3 regions of the Caldibacillus sp. 210928-DFI.2.18 genome follow, and region 3 is predicted to be linked to each of the others. Evidence: riboswitches for the same ligand, from Rfam matches in the RefSeq annotation. Region 3 holds a riboswitch; each other region holds the start of a gene.
The links. Region 3 has a riboswitch for S-adenosylmethionine ahead of LIZ98_RS05815 (methionine biosynthesis PLP-dependent protein). Riboswitches for the same ligand answer to the same signal wherever they lie in the genome.
Positions count from the first base shown of each region.

Region 1 (5,582 bases), on a different contig from region 3:
CGGTTGGAATACCAGATTTTTTGGATTGCTGGTAACGTCCTTTTCAGAGACAGTTAATGGATCCGCATCTTTACTAATTTCTAGTAAGCCCGCATCCCGGAGTGTATTAAATGCTCTGGCCGCATTTGTCGGATCATTCGGAATCGCAACAGTCGCTTTGTTTTTTACTTCATCAATAGAACGGAATACGTTTGAATAAACGCCCATCGGTGCTGTTGGAACTGTGATTAAGGCAGATAAGTCCATATTGTTTTCCTTTTCAAAGTTTTCCAGATAGATCGTGTGTTGGAATAGATTAGCATCAATACTTCCTTGATTCAAGGCGATATTTGGTTGAATGTAATCACTGAATTCAACAAATTCCACCTTATATCCTTTTTCTTCCAATTCGGGTTTAATTGCTTTTTTCACCATGTCTGCATATGGACCGGCTGTTGCACCGATTTTTATTTCTTTCTTTTCTGCATGTTCCTTACTTCCTGATGATTCTTTGCTCCCACTGTTTCCGCAAGCAGCAAGTAAGAAAATTGTAGATAAAGCAATCAGAAACCATTTTATTTTTTTCATTTTATTTCCTCCATCATATTTTTTATATAACTGCAAGATTATTAAGCAGCATGTTACCTTAGTCTTATTTGTTTTTATTAACAGCTCTTGCCAACAAATCCCCGATCACTTGAATGATTTGGACAAGTATAATGAGGATAATAACGGTTGTGAACATGATGGTGTCGTCGTAACGGTAATAACCAAAGCGGATTGCCAAGTCACCGATTCCGCCGCCTCCAACTGTACCGGCCATAGCCGAAGTTCCGACCAGACTAATAATTGTAATTGTTACACTGGAAACGATTCCGGATTTTGCTTCCGGTAAAAGAACATCCTTAATAATCATCCAAGGGGTTCCACCGGCTGCAATGGCTGCTTCAATCACCCCGTAATCAATTTCCCGCAACGCACTTTCCACAAGCCGGGCAAAAAACGGAATGGCCGCAACCGACAAAGAGACACTTGCTGCTGTAGGTCCAATCGTTGTCCCTACAAGGAAGATGGTTAACGGGATTAAGGCAACAAGTAATATAATAAATGGGATCGAACGGATGACGTTCACAATAAATCCGATTACTGAGTTAATTACCCGGTTTTGCCAAAATAAACCTTTGTCTGTTACAAAAAGCAAGAACCCTAATGGCAGTCCAATCAACAAGGAGACTAGTAAGGAAATTCCCACCATGTACAATGTTTGTAAAAATGAAGTCTGTATTTCCGGCAGCATTTCAACTAAATGGGCAACATCAAATTCCATTGTTCAGCACCTCTACTTCCGCATTTCGATGTTCAATATAGTGAATCGCTTTATTTATTTCTTCTTGATCGCCGGTAAGTTCCATAATAAAAATTCCCAGTGGCCGTTCCTGGATGTATTCAATGGAACCATGTAGAAAATTTCCGTTAATTTGAAACTTCTTTAATGTTTCCGATACCACCCCTTCACCGGCAACCTCACCCCTAAACAGCAACTTCACTAAGGTTCCTTTCACCAATCGTAAAGTTGCTTTCGGTAAATCAAAGGATACGACACTTTGAATAAATTCCTTCGTCAGCTGTTCTTTCGGGGAAGCAAAAATATCATACACATTCCCCTGTTCCACGATTCTCCCATTCTCCATAATTGCCATGCGGTGACAGATTTCTTTGACGACATCCATTTCATGAGTAATGATAACAATCGTAATATTCAACTCTTTATTAATTTTTTTAAGCAAATTTAAAATTGATTTTGTCGTCGTTGGATCCAATGCCGATGTTGCTTCATCACATAGCAGGACTTTTGGATTGTTCGCTAATGCTCTGGCAATTCCGACCCGCTGTTTTTGCCCGCCGCTAAGTTGCCCTGGATAGACATCTTTTTTGTCCGCTAGACCAACCATGTCGAGCAGCTCATCCACCCGTTTCTCAATTCTGTTTTTCGGTGTTTTCGATGCTTTTAATGCAAAAGCAATATTTTCTGCCACTGTTTTTTGACTCACCAAGTTAAAGTGTTGGAAAATCATTCCAATTTTTAAACGTGCTTGACGTAACCTTTTGTTATCCAGCTTGGTTAAATCTACCCCATCAACCGTAATTTTTCCGGAAGTCGGTCGTTCCAGTAAATTGATACAACGCAATAATGAACTTTTTCCCGCTCCCGAATAGCCGACGATACCAAATATTTCTCCATCGTGAATAGTGATAGAAACATTATCGACTGCTTTTACTTCACGATCTTTTGAAAAATATGTTTTTGTTAAATTCTTTATTTCAATCATGGTTACCCCTCTCTCATGTCCATGAAAATCCTACTATATGAATCTCGGCAATATGTTCACCATTACGAACAAAATGCCACCAACAAAAAATGCCCCTCTCATCTGAAAGGAGCATTGACATCTATTGATCTCAAACTCTTATCTCTCAGATGGGCGAACCAATCTGCAGGAGTTAGCACCTTCCCTTTTCAGGGGGTTGCTGTGACTTCATAAGGCCTGTCCCTCAGTCACTCGTGATAAGATAAATGTTTTCCGTATATAATTTTTATAAATTTTATTTTAATGATTGTTAATAAGTCTGTCAATATTATAATCAAAATTAATTTTCCAAAAGATTAATTTTAAGACCGGAACCATGACAACAGTATTTTTTTAATATAATTCCGGCCGGCGTGCATGAAAAATCGGAATGGTGTTTCGAACACGATCAACCTCGTCTAGCGGGATATCTGCATAAAAGATGCCTTCTCCTTCTTCACCGCTTAAATACACTTCTCCCCACGGTGAAATAATCATCGAATGCCCATTGTATTCATTATCCGGGTCATTTCCTACCCGATTGACTGCTACAACGAAACATTGATTTTCAATTGCACGGGCCTGCAACAAGATTTCCCAATGATCCACCCGTTGTTTCGGCCACTCAGCCGGGATAAACATTATTTTCGCTCCATCAAGCACATGTGCCCGAATCCATTCCGGGAAACGTAAATCAAAACAAATAACACCGCCACATTCTACACGATCCAGTTTGAAAATATTTTTCGCTTGCCCGGGCTGCATATAAACAGGTTCATCCATTAACGGAAATAAATGGGCTTTATCATATTCTGCGACAATGTCCCCATTCCTGTTTGCCACATACATCGTGTTGAAGAACCCTTGAGCTTTTTTTGTTGCAACAGAACCGCCGACAACATGTATAGCGTGTTGTTTTGCAAGTCGGCTAAGCATATTTTTTGTCTGCTCTCCGTTTTTATCTGCCAACGTTTCGAGGTCTTTCAACGCATATCCCGTATTCCACATTTCCGGGAAAACAATCACATCGGCATCTTGCTCAGCCGCTTGTAAAATAAAACTTTCTACTTGCAAAAAATTTTTTTCCGGTTCACCAAAAGCAATATCCATCTGTACAATTGCCATTTTCATTATCATCACCCACTAGACATATATATTTTTAGATTATAAAATTAGTGTTAAAATTGCAAACATATTCAATTATTCTTTGGATGGATAATGCTAACGATTTTCATGTATAACACCAATTTTGTTCGTTTTTTTAAAATAAACTTTATTATGTAAACCAATTTTCCATACAAAAGGTGAGATAAAATGGACTACTCAGAAAAGCTAAAGAGTTTACCGACCCAATTCTTTGCAAACTTGGTCGGAAAGGTGAATAAAGCCATTGAGGATGGTCGTGATGTCATTAACCTCGGCCAAGGGAATCCGGATCAACCGACACCGAAACATATCGTTCAAGCATTACAAAAAGCGGTTGAAGATCCAAATACGCACAAATATTCACCATTCCGCGGACTTCTCGAATTAAAGGAAGCGGTGTGTGATTTTTACAAAAAAGAATATGATGTAGATGTGGATCCGGTGCGTGAAGTGGCCATTCTTTTTGGCGCAAAAGCGGGTTTGGTCGAGCTTCCCATGTGCTTACTTAACCCGGGCGACCTCATGCTTTTACCGGACCCGGGCTATCCGGATTATTTATCGGGAGTTGTGTTGGCAGGCGTAGAATATGAGCTGTTTCCATTGAAGGATGAAAATCACTTTTTACCGGATTATAATGCCATTTCCAGTGATGTATTGGATGCGGCAAAACTGCTCTACTTAAATTACCCGAACAATCCGACCGGAGCTGTTGCGAATCTTGACTTTTTCAATCAAACTGTGAAATTGGCAAAAAAACATGAGATAACGGTCATGCATGATTTCGCTTATGGTGCCATTGGGTTCGACGGAAAAAAACCGGTTAGTTTCTTGCAAGCGGATGGCGCAAAGGATATTGGTGTGGAAATGTATACTTTGTCCAAAACTTATAATATGGCCGGCTGGCGCGTCGGATTCGCAGTTGGTAACCCGACCATTATCGAAGCAATAAACTTGATTCAGGATCATCTTTATGTCAGCCTTTTTCCCGCAGTGCAAAAAGCAGCCATTGCCGCATTAAGCGGGGATCAAACATGTGTAAAAGAGTTAGTTGCTCGCTATGAATCTAGGCGCAATGCTTTTGTTGATGCATGCAAACAAATCGGCTGGGATGTTACTGCCCCAAAAGGATCATTTTTCGCATGGCTTCCGGTACCGGATGGGTTTACCAGTCAATCGTTTGCTGATTATTTGTTGGATGCAGCTGATGTGGCGGTTGCACCCGGTAATGGTTTTGGCAAGTACGGAGAGGGGTTCATCCGGGTCGGTTTATTAATGGATGAAGCCCGATTAGTTGAAGCTGTACAGCGGATTGGGAATCTTGGCGTTTTTAAAAATAAATGATCGGCGAAAACATAATACAATCCAATGAAACCTACTTACCTATTGCAAGTGCTAATTGGAAAAACACTTGATTGTCGTTCTAAAATTCAAAGATACCATAAACGATTCATAATTGGTGATTAATTATATACATTTTAAATAAATTATACTAAAATAATAGGGAATACTAAAATTTGGGATTAAATGGATATTTGTGACATTCCCGATTGGAGGAATCTTTATTGCAAACCGAGTGGGCCTTTATTGACACCGGTCATCTAAGTGCGGCTGTCAATATGGCGTTTGACGAATGTTTGTTGAATTGGCACAGTCAAGGGAACATTCCACCGACACTCAGATTTTACGGGTGGAATAAACCGACTTTATCCATTGGTTATTTTCAAAGGGCAAAAACTATAAATTTTGATGCAGTAAAAAAATATGATTGTGAATTTGTCCGACGTTTAACCGGTGGAAGTGCAGTTCTCCACGATGATGAATTAACGTATAGTCTTGTGATTTCTGAACGTGATCCGGGTATCCCGAAATCGGTCACGAAGGCGTATTATGTTTTATCCCAAGGCATTTTGGAAGGATATAGGAATTTAGGAGTTCCGGCAGAATTTGCGATTCCCGAACGAGAAATTGACCAAGAACGTTCGGCCATCTGTTTTGAAAAACCATCTTTTTATGAAATGATTGTCGATGGAAAGAAAATTTGCGGAAATGCACAAACGAGGAAGAGCGGTGTTCTTATGCAGCATGGGTCTTTACCAATGAGTCTTGATA
Region 1 covers NZ_JAJCHL010000090.1:5,030-10,611, forward strand. Annotated here, with positions in the region: gene LIZ98_RS14805 (MetQ/NlpA family ABC transporter substrate-binding protein) at 1-567, opposite strand, end outside; gene LIZ98_RS14810 (methionine ABC transporter permease) at 632-1,306, opposite strand; gene LIZ98_RS14815 (methionine ABC transporter ATP-binding protein) at 1,296-2,309, opposite strand; SAM riboswitch class I at 2,445-2,552, opposite strand; gene LIZ98_RS14820 (carbon-nitrogen family hydrolase) at 2,682-3,458, opposite strand; gene LIZ98_RS14825 (pyridoxal phosphate-dependent aminotransferase) at 3,642-4,814, shown strand; gene LIZ98_RS14830 (lipoate--protein ligase family protein) at 5,090-5,582, shown strand, end outside.
Region 1: linked by a shared signal. The riboswitch ahead of LIZ98_RS14815 (methionine ABC transporter ATP-binding protein) and the one ahead of LIZ98_RS05815 (methionine biosynthesis PLP-dependent protein) in region 3 are both predicted to bind S-adenosylmethionine.

Region 2 (5,582 bases), on a different contig from region 3:
TTGAAAGTACTTTAGCCAATTCACGAATGTGGTCCGGTGTCGTTCCGCAACAACCGCCGGCAATATTTAACCATCCTTTTTCAGCAAAATCTTTTATTTTTTGCGCGAGTGACAGCGGCGTTTCATGGTAATGTCCTTCTTCATCCGGAAGTCCGGCATTCGGATAACAGCTCACGGCAATTTCGGCCATATCAGCTAAAGTCCGGATATGATCCGTCATAAATTCGGGTCCGGTTGCACAGTTGAGTCCCACAGCAAATGGTTTGATATGTTCACTTGATATATAAAAAGCTTCAATATCCTGCCCGGCTAATGTTGTCCCCATTGGTTCGATCGTTCCGGACAGCATAAGCGGAACTTGAATGCCCATTTTTTTTGCCGCTTCCTGTATGCCCAAGAAGGCTGCTTTCACATTTAACATATCTTGACTCGTTTCCAGCAGTAAAAAGTCAACACCACCGGCCAATAAACCTTCTGCTTGAACTTGGTAATTTTCCACTAATTGATAAAAGGTGGCACCACCGGTCACGGATAACGTTTTTGTTGTCGGACCCATTGAACCCGCTACAAAACGGGGCCATTGTTCTGTAGAATATTTTTTTACCGCCTGTACAGCCAATTCCGCACCTATTTTATTAATTTCAAAACTTAAATGACCAAGCCCGTACTCATCAAGAACAAGCGGGGTTCCGCCGAATGTATTTGTTTCGATTATATCCGCACCCGCTTCTAAATAAGCTTCATGAATACTTTTTATCACGAGCGGAGCCGTTATATTCAAGTACTCATTACAGCCATCGTATTCCTCTCCCCCGAAGTCCTCTATGGAAAGTTCTTTTTGCTGAATCATTGTTCCCATTGCTCCATCCAGGATGAGAATCTTTTTTTCCAACTGTCTGTTCAACTTATACACTGGTAATCTCCCTTTCTACTTTCATCTGTTCTTTTTCATGAATGTAATTGATGAGTTCAACAGACATTTGATAATTTAAAAACGGGGTAATCAGATAAATGCCGTGAAAGAGATCAAAGGCGACATCAATCAAATGTTTCGCAATCGCAATCCCTTCCCGCTTCCCTTGTTCTTTATCATTTCCTACCTTTTTCATTTGTTCACGAACGGAATCAGGCAGTTTAATTCCGGGTACTTCATTATGAATGAATTCCGCATTGCGAGTGCTCGTTAACGGCATAATCCCGATATAAATCGGAACATCTAAATGTTTCGTTGCGTCATAGATATTCATAATCAACTCTTCGGAATAAACCGGTTGTGTAATAAAATAATCGGCACCGGAGTGAATTTTCTTTTCTAATCTAGCAACTGATTTTTCAATAATTTTTACATGAGGGTTAAAAGCAGCCGCTACTGTGAAATTTGTTTTTTCTCCTAAAGATGTTCCGGAATAGGATAAACCTTCATTAAATTGCTTAATTAACCGAATTAAGTCAAATGAAGTCAAATCAAAAACCGATGAAGCTCCGGGAAAATCACCAATTTTTGTCGGATCACCGGTTAATGCTAAAATGTCATGGATACCTAACGCATGTAATCCCATTAAATGTGATTGAATACCGATTAAATTCCGGTCCCGGCAAGTTAAATGAACAATCGGGCGGAGATGATAACGATTCTTCACAATTTGAGCACAAGCAACATTACTAATCCGCGGTGATGCCAAAGAATTATCCGCAAGTGTAATTGCGTCAATCTTTGCGTTTTTTAACGCGCTAACCCCTGATAAAAATTGACTCATCGGCAATGTTTTAGGCGGATCAAATTCAACAATAACGGATCTTCTACTTTTTACGATATCAACCAGAGACGGTTCATGAACTTGTTGAATTTGTGTTAATTGAATGGTTGGTTTTTCTTTAATAACTTTTTTCTCAGTGACCGGAGAAAGATTTTTCACCGCCTCAGCCATTGCCCTAATATGTTCGGGTCTTGTGCCGCAACATCCTCCCAATAAACGGACCCCTTCTTTTACGAATTGAATCGCTGCTTCATAAAAGTATTGTTCATCCGACTCATATACTAATTGTCCATCTTCCATTCTTGGCAAACTTCCATTTGGATAAACAGATAAAAATGCACCATTTGGTATAGGGATCTCCTCAAATGATTGAATCATATGGTATGGTCCGAGCCGACAATTCAGTCCAACGATATTTGCGCCAAGATCAATAAGTTGGTTGAAACCTTCCGCCAAAGGAGTCCCGCTTTGCAATACACCCTTTTCATGTAAAGAAACATTTGCCATTATCGGTAAATCTGTTTTCTTTCTTGCTACTTCGAGAACCGCTTTTAATTCATCTAAATCATAATAGGTTTCTAATAAAATTCCGTCAACTTGTTCTTTCAGTAATATGTCCAATTGTTCCTCGAAGCTTTGTAAAATATCATTTGTTGAAAAAATTGCTTTTTGGAAAGTCCGGATCCCGCCGATTGTACCGAGAACATAAACCGGCTTACCGCTTGTCTTTACCGTTTTTTTTGCGATTTCAACTGCTTTTGCGTTAATTTCTTGTACTTCGTTTTCCAATCCGTAACGGGCAAGTTTGATCCGATTTGCTCCATATGTATTGGTTTGAATGATCTTGGCTCCCGCTTCAATATACTCCCGATGAATCCGTTCAATTTCTTGCGGATTTGATACATTTAGTTCTTCAAAACAACGATCAATCCCGTATGAATACAACAGTGTTCCCATAGCGCCGTCCGCTATCAAAATTTGCTTTTCAAGATCTTGTATTAATCCCATTGTGTTCCCCCCAATAGAAAAAAGCCTTCCAAAGAAGAAGACTTTTTTATCTAATCTTCTTCTTATCTTTCGTGCCGAAAAGAAAGCACGTTGGATTTAGCACCGTGGTACCCATAGGTATCCGGTTGCTGAAGCTTCATCGGGCCAGTCCCTCCACTTCTCTTGATAAGAATCATCCATTTACTTTTTCTAATATAAATTACTCTTACTTTAACGAATTTTGATAAAATAATCAATAAAAAAATGAAAACTTCATAAAATATTTTTGTCTTTTTTTGGCCATTCGTCTATTCCAATCTTGTTCAGTCAAAGTCGGTTAGAAACCGGGCAAATAGTTCAAACCAAATTTTTCCTAATAATATTCCTAATTTTCACCCATTATTTCGTTGCAAAAACTTTTGATAAAAATGAACATTGCGCTTATACTACTAATATCAAGTGAAAAAGATAGATTGGTTTCGAGAGGAGAAAAAATAATGGTAAATGTTTTAATTGTCAGGGCACACCCGCTAAATCAAGAAGTTTCTCGGTCTATGAAAGTAACCGATGCCTTCCTTAACGCTTATAAAGAGATACACCCGGACCATAAGATTGAAGATATGAATTTATATCACGTAAACGTCCCTGAGATTGACCGAGACCTGCTTAATGCATGGAATGATTTGAATCAAGGAAAACCTTTTGATTCGTTATCTGATTCCCAACAGCAGAGGGTAAATATGTTCAATTCATATACGGAAGAATTTCTGCAACAAGATAAAATTATTATTGCGAACCCGTTGTGGAACTTAAGTATACCGACACGATTAAAAGCTTGGATTGACTGTATTACCGTGGCCGGGAAAACATTTAAGTATACGGAAACCGGATCGGTCGGTATTGTGAAAGGAAAAAAAGTCCTACATATTCAAGCAAACGGAGGAGTATATAATGGTTCAGACCCGGCCAGCCAATATGTGAAAACGATTTTTACCTTTTTAGGTGTGACCGACTTTCATCAACTATTTGTTGAAGGGATGGACCATAACCCGGAAAAAGCCGATGAAATTGTAGAAAAAGCAGTCGAAAAAGCCCAACAATTGGCGAAAGCTTTTTAGGAATGACTGTTTATTCTCTATTTAGGATGAACAACAAAGATAGATGGAGGTGAGTCTTTTGGTAAAGGACGATCACAATCATAATGACTCCGGATCAAAATATCACGAAACCCATGCCGGACAATTGCCCGATTACGGCGGTAACAGTAAAGAGGAAAAATTGTTAAAAACAACTAAGAAGAAATAACAGTAAAGTGAAACTTCCATCGGTGGGGTTTTTTATCCCACTGATGCCACAAATAAAACGCCTACGATGGCGTTTTATTGTTTTCCAATTGCTTTTTTAATGTTGATGGTGAAGGTGAACTTCATATTGGGTCCTACACATAACTGAATTTTCATGGGGATTTTCACTGTTCTCCATTTGAATGGTGACATGTTGAATCCCTTTATGAGCCAATTCATGTTCAATGTTCCGTAAAATCTTTTGACAATCAGTGATCGATAAATCTCCGTCAACAACAGCATGGCAGGATAGGGCATTGCTCCCGCTCGTAATGCTCCATACATGCAAATCATGAACACTGATTACTCCGGGTATGTTTATCATTGTGTTTACAATGTCATCAATATCAATATTTTGCGGTGTCCCCTCCATTAAGATATGAAGAGAATCCATGGTAACCCGCCGACCACTGTTCAAAACTAAGACGGCAACAATAAGACTGGCAACCGGATCGGCCCAACCCCAACCAAATAGCATAATGAGAATGGCTGCAACAATTGCTCCTATCGAACCTAACATATCGCTTATTACATGCAAAAATGCTGCATGCAAATTTAAATTTTCATGCGTATCACCTTGGCGCATCATAATCCAAGCAACAAGAATATTGACGAATAAACCAATAATCCCGATTACAAACATACCTGTTGACGCAATTTCCGGCGGGTTGGAAAATCTGCCAATTGCCTCATAAATGATAAACACGGCAATCACAATAAGCGTTAGACCATTAAAAAAGGCCGCCAATATTTCCAATCGTTTATATCCGTATGTTTTACTATAATTTGCAACTTTTTCCCCAAAAGTAAATGCTAATAATCCAATCCCCAATGAAATTGAATCGCTTAACATATGACCGGCATCGGAAAGAAGTGCTAAGCTGTTCGTTAATAACCCGCCAATTGCTTCAACAATCATATATCCTGTTATGATCAAAAAACTTATCAATAAGGCTTTTTTATTCCCTGTATGGGAATGGCTATGGCCATGATGGTTTGACATTTTAATCCCCCTACGTATGAAGCATATTTTTTACTTCCAATATATTTATCCATGTTCATATAGGAATGTTCCAGCGAAAAAATTTTTCCTCCGGCCATATTATCCTATCTTAAAAAGAAAAAATGGTCACTGACGAATCTGTGTAAACATAAGACATTTTATTCATGGCGTGCATGTTCAATTGCTTGTTTTAATAAATCCATGACATGGTTATCGTCATAGGAATAATATAAGGTCGTTTTCTCTCGACGGTACTTCACAAGTCGTAAATTTTTTAAAAAACGTAATTGATGGGATACGGTCGATTGTCGTAATCCTAAGATTTTAGCAATTTCATTTACCGCATATTCCTTTTCGAAAAGCAGATTTAGAATCCGAATTCGGGTCGGATCGCTCAATGCTTTAAAGGTCTGTGAAACGACAAATAATGTTTCCTCGTCTAAACCTTTCTCATTCGGTTTCTCGAGTCTTTCATCTTCCCCCATAAAATGA
Region 2 covers NZ_JAJCHL010000046.1:16,120-21,701, reverse strand. Annotated here, with positions in the region: gene metH (methionine synthase) at 1-913, opposite strand, end outside; gene LIZ98_RS10750 (bifunctional homocysteine S-methyltransferase/methylenetetrahydrofolate reductase) at 906-2,765, opposite strand; SAM riboswitch class I at 2,825-2,937, opposite strand; gene LIZ98_RS10745 (FMN-dependent NADH-azoreductase) at 3,242-3,862, shown strand; gene LIZ98_RS17985 (hypothetical protein) at 3,921-4,049, shown strand; gene LIZ98_RS10740 (cation diffusion facilitator family transporter) at 4,146-5,090, opposite strand; gene LIZ98_RS10735 (ArsR/SmtB family transcription factor) at 5,249-5,575, opposite strand.
Region 2: linked by a shared signal. The riboswitch ahead of LIZ98_RS10750 (bifunctional homocysteine S-methyltransferase/methylenetetrahydrofolate reductase) and the one ahead of LIZ98_RS05815 (methionine biosynthesis PLP-dependent protein) in region 3 are both predicted to bind S-adenosylmethionine.

Region 3 (5,582 bases):
GCGATTCAAGCAGTCCATGATATGAAAAATATTTCTGAAGAGCAATTTACCGCTGTTAACCAAACAGATGCCTCTTTTAACAATATTGCAGACAGTATTGATTCAATCATTCGAAAAATGAATGATATGAAAGATGCAATCGAACAAATGGGCATGGCAAAAGATCAAACGGTAGCGGCTATTATCCATACATCCCAAGTATCAGAGCAAACGGCAGCGGCCAGTGAAGAACTTGCCGCCACTGCAGAATCCCAGTTGCAAATTTTTACAGAGTTAAAAGAAACTGCAGAAGAGCTAAGCCGTCGTTCAAAAGAAATGGAACAAAACTTGGTGAAATACCAAATATAGTTCTATTGATTGCAGTTCTTGTAATTTTTGGGGAAAATTGTGAATCCTTTTCGTTGATTAAACATTTTCAACAAGATGAGAGAAAAATAGAACACCGCAACAGAAATCAGATAGAACACAATTTCATTCACATCCCTGATTGACACGTTAAAAACTTAACAAATAGTTGGGTGGAAAATGGGCGAAAACCGATAACCATGACCTTAATTTGGGCTTTTCATTCCATTCGTTGACCTTTAGATATACACAATAGTCCCTCATTAAAGGGACTATTTTTGACAAAAGCAAATGCACGATGGGCTCGCAATTTTAGTGAAAAATTAGTATCAAATCATAAAGTATGGCTAAGCGATCACCATTCAACGTTAGACAACTTAAAAAAGATCCAAGATAATGTCATTTATGAAATGAGACAGAACTATATTTCAACGACAGAACACAAAAAAACCATATACTAGAAAGATTAGTTTATGACATTTAGCCCGTCCTTGAATCCTAAATTTCTCAATGCTTGAAGCCATGATAAAAAGTGTGAAATATCTTAGAATGGGGTGTCCAAGACCATTTCAAGAGGATTCCACAAATACTTATCAAGGAAAATGTCCCATATACAAATATATTTCAAAGCAGGGGATCCATTCAATGATTCCCTGCATATGATGTTTTCATTTAACAAACGGAATTCTAGGCTAATCCGAGAAAATTCCTCTTAATTCCGGTCAGCCGGAAAGACTAAGCCGATTTGCTTCCTTGCCCGTTCCATCAATTTGCTTGTAGTCAAAGAATTGGCATATGTATTGATTTGCGATTCCGTCTTGTTTTCTTTAATGAGCTCAATAAATTCCTTTGCTTCATAATACATGGTATTTTCGACTTGTGGGCGGCTAATATCTTCAACGGTTCCATCGTTATAATGAATCTCAACTTTTGATGGCGTTGAAATTTTATCAATAACAATGGTTCCTTTTTCCCCTTGAATCTCAGATGGAATGAATGAGTTGGAAATTTTTGAGAAAGAGACAACCCCTTCCATTTCCGGATAGGAGAAAATGACCGTTCCCTCCCCATCGACACCGGATTCGAGCATATATGCATTAGCACGCAGATCCGTTGGTTCGCCAAACAACGCTACCATCGGATAAATGCAATACACGCCAATGTCCATTAATGAGCCATTGGAAAAAGCCGGATTAAAAGCATTTAGCACAATTCCCTCTTTATATTTATCATAACGTGATGAATACTGGCAAAAATTTGCAAAGTAACGGCGTACCGTACCGATTTTATGTAAATTTTCTTTGATACTTACAAAACTTGGGACAAAAGTTGTTTTTAACGCCTCCATGAAAACCACACCATGGGCTTTTGCCGTCTGAACGATTGCTTCTGCTTCTTTTACATTGGAAGCGAGTGGCTTTTCACAAATGACATGTTTTCCATGTTGCAAAAATAGAATCGATTGTTCTGCGTGAAGTGAGTTTGGACTGGCAATATAAACTGCATCAAGGACATCACTCTTTGCCATTGTTTCTAAATCGGTAAAAATATTGGTTACGTCAAATTTTGCTGCAAACGCTTTTGCCCTCTCTTCGGTACGTGAATATACAGCTACAAGCGAAAAATCCTCTATATTAGAAGCTGCATCAATAAATTTTTCGGTAATCCAATTGGTTCCGATAATTCCAAAACGAATCATAAAAATACCTCCATTATATCATTGTGATTAATTTCATAATAACATATTTAAGGCTAGAAGTGGAAAGAGTGAAAGATAGAACAGCTATGAGGAGTAAATTTATTAATCTCTGGTAGTATTGTGGAAATACGACTTATCCACAATTAGTAGAATTTTCCATTTGAATTTATCCACATTAAAGGTCAAAAACAACCAAATTTGCTTATTTTTTTAAAAAATGTGGATAACTTATTATGTTGTGTCGTGGACTGAAGATAGAAACGGAAAAAACGACAAATAGTATGGTAAAATAAAGGTGGCAGCTGTTTTATTAATTCGAAAAAGGATGCAAGGAGGAACACGATGAAACTTATTGCAATCGATATGGATGGTACCCTTTTTTCTAACAATCATACAATCAGCGAAAACAATTGTCATGCTATTTTAAAAGCTCAAAGACAGGGTCATATCGTTACCTTTTGTTCAGGCCGCGCCTTACACGATATTCAAGAAATTATAAAAAAGATAAACCTCGAAGCACCTATTATTGCCGGAAACGGAGCTGTTGTTTTTCATAACAAAATCTTACAAACACTAACAATCCCTGTACATATATTGAAAAAAATTATGGACATATTTAATGATTTTCAATTATATTATGAAATTTATACAAATAAAGGTATTTTCATTGATAAAACACGAAAAGAATATTTGTATGCGGAACTGAATCGGTTAAAAGATGACCCTGTTTTCGGACCAATGGTTGAACAAATGGTTCAAGTTCAAAATGACCAAAATCATTTATTAACTGTCTCAGATTTTAGTGAGCTAAATTTTTCAATGTTAGATCCGTATAAAATGTATACTGTCAGTTTGGATGAGAAAAAACTAAATCATTTGCAACAGCGGCTTTCTGAACGTGATGATATTTCAATCACAAACGGCAGCCATTTAACCGTTGAGGTAGGAAATAAACAGGTAAGTAAAGGAAATGCCCTTCTTTTCCTCGCAAATTACTTTCAAATTCCACAAGCAGATACTGTCGCAATCGGGGATAATCTGAATGACTTATCGATGTTCAAAGCTGCCGGAACAAGCATTGCTATGGGGAATGCCACTGATTTTGTAAAAAGTCATGCGAATTTTGAAACAAAAACGAATGATGATGATGGCGTGGCCTATGCTTTAGAAAAGTTTGTACTTTCATAAACGGTAAATTTAGAGATGCGCCAAACTGTCCATGAGGGTCGGTTTATTGGATATTTTTTAAAAAAGGAGCACCATTCTGTCCATAAAACTTACTTTATTAGACACTTTTGTGGAATATGCGCTTCAAACTGTCCATGATAGCCGTTCTATTGGACTTTTTTCCAAAAAACGAGTATGAAACTGTCCATAAGGGGCAGTCTATTAGACAGTTTTTTAACAAAGGAGCACCATTCTGTCCATAAGGGCCGCCACGTTGGTTTCCTATAGATACGTATATTATTAATGAACTATTCCCATATAAATTATGTGCATGCTATGATTTTTCCCTTGATTATTTTAAAAAGTTATTGTAAATTAGAATAAATAAAATCATTTATGGAACTGAATATTGCAATCTTATCAAGAGAGGTTGAGGGACTGGCCCGATGACGCCTCAGCAACCAGTCATTTTTTGACCACGGTGCTAATTCCAGCAGGTGAAATACCTGAAAGATAAGAAGAAACTTTACAATCATCGGGGCTTCTTCTTATAGAAGTCCTTTTTATTTTCCAAAAATGTAGGGATACGAGGAGGAATCAAGCTTGGCAAATCAACATATTCAAACAAAATTAGTACAAATCGGAAATCGAAGTGAACATACAACCGGGGCTGTTAATCCACCCATCTATTTATCCACAGCCTATCGTCATGAAGGAATTGGTTTATCCACAGGGTATGATTATACACGGACAAAAAATCCAACACGTGCCTTATTAGAGGAGAGTTTTGCAAAATTAGAAGAAGGAGATCAGGCTTTTGCCTGTAGTTCGGGGATGGCGGCTATTCAGCTCGTCCTCTCCCTTTTTCAAAAAGATGATGAACTTCTTAGCTTTAATGACCTATACGGCGGAACTTACCGATTGTTCAATCAATACGAAAAATCGTATGGAATCAAAACCAGCTATGTGAAAGTGAATGATTACAACGGGTTGGAAGATGCAATCACAGAAAAAACAAAAGCGATTTACATAGAAACACCAACAAATCCGTTAATGATTGAAACAGATATTGAAAAAGTTGCCCACATTGCCAAAAAACATCACTTGCTTTTCATTGTGGATAACACCTTTCTAACCCCCTATTTGCAAAAACCGATTGTGGATGGGGCCGACATTGTCATTCATAGTGCGACAAAATATATTGGCGGTCATAATGATGTCCTGGCCGGATTTGTTGTTGCAAAGGGACAGGAAATTTGTGAACAGCTTGCGACAAATCATAATGCGGCCGGCGCGGTTTTATCCCCTCTTGACAGTTGGCTGTTAATTCGCGGCTTAAAAACCTTAGCTTTACGTATGGAAGCACATCAAAACAATGCAAAACAGGTAGTCGAATTTTTAAATAACAGACCTGAAGTGACCGATGTTCTCTACCCAAATAGAGGTGGCATGGTGTCGTTTCGATTGGCAAAAGAAGAATGGGTTGACCCCTTTTTAAGAAGTTTGAAATTGATTACCTTTGCCGAAAGTCTCGGTGGGGTTGAAAGTTTTATTACCTATCCGGCTACCCAAACCCATGCCGATATTCCGCTACAAACCCGGATAAAAAACGGTGTCGATAATCGCTTATTACGGTTTTCGGTCGGTATTGAACATATTGAAGATTTGAAGGCGGATTTGGAAAATGCATTGGTGGCATTACGTAAGGGGGCAAGTGAACGATGAACAAAAAAAATTATGGATTTGAAACAAAACTAATTTCCCAAGATCGTTATATTGATGGCAAAACAGGAGCAGTAAATCCACCTGTCTACTATTCTTCCACTTTTCATCAAGAACAATTCGATTCGTTTGGTCCTTTTGACTATACCCGTTCAGGAAATCCAACCCGAAAAGTGTTGGAAGATACCATTGCCGAACTGGAAGGCGGTGTTCAAGGTTTTGCCTTTGCATCCGGAATGGCCGCTATTTCCTCTGCCTTCATGCTGCTATCATCCGGGGATCATGTCATCATTTCCGAAGATGTGTATGGCGGAACGTTTCGCATGGTCACAAAAGTACTAACGAAATTTCAAATTCAACATACTTTTGTTGATATGACGGATTTAGATGCAGTGGCCGGCGCTTTTCGGCCCAATACGAAAGTTGTCTATGTGGAAACCCCGTCCAATCCGTTACTCCATATTACAGATATTAGAGGTGTTGTCAAATTAGCAAAAGCCCACAATTGTCTTGTATATATCGACAATACATTCATGACACCCCTTCATCAAAGGCCGCTTGAATTAGGTGCGGACATTGTCTTACACAGTGCCACAAAATTTTTAGCCGGGCATAGTGATGTTGTTGCAGGCTTGGCGGTGGTAAAAGA
Region 3 covers NZ_JAJCHL010000017.1:35,213-40,794, forward strand. Annotated here, with positions in the region: gene LIZ98_RS05800 (methyl-accepting chemotaxis protein) at 1-348, shown strand, start outside; gene LIZ98_RS05805 (Gfo/Idh/MocA family protein) at 1,058-2,044, opposite strand; gene LIZ98_RS05810 (Cof-type HAD-IIB family hydrolase) at 2,387-3,232, shown strand; SAM riboswitch class I at 3,626-3,731, shown strand; gene LIZ98_RS05815 (methionine biosynthesis PLP-dependent protein) at 3,815-4,936, shown strand; gene metC (cystathionine beta-lyase) at 4,933-5,582, shown strand, end outside.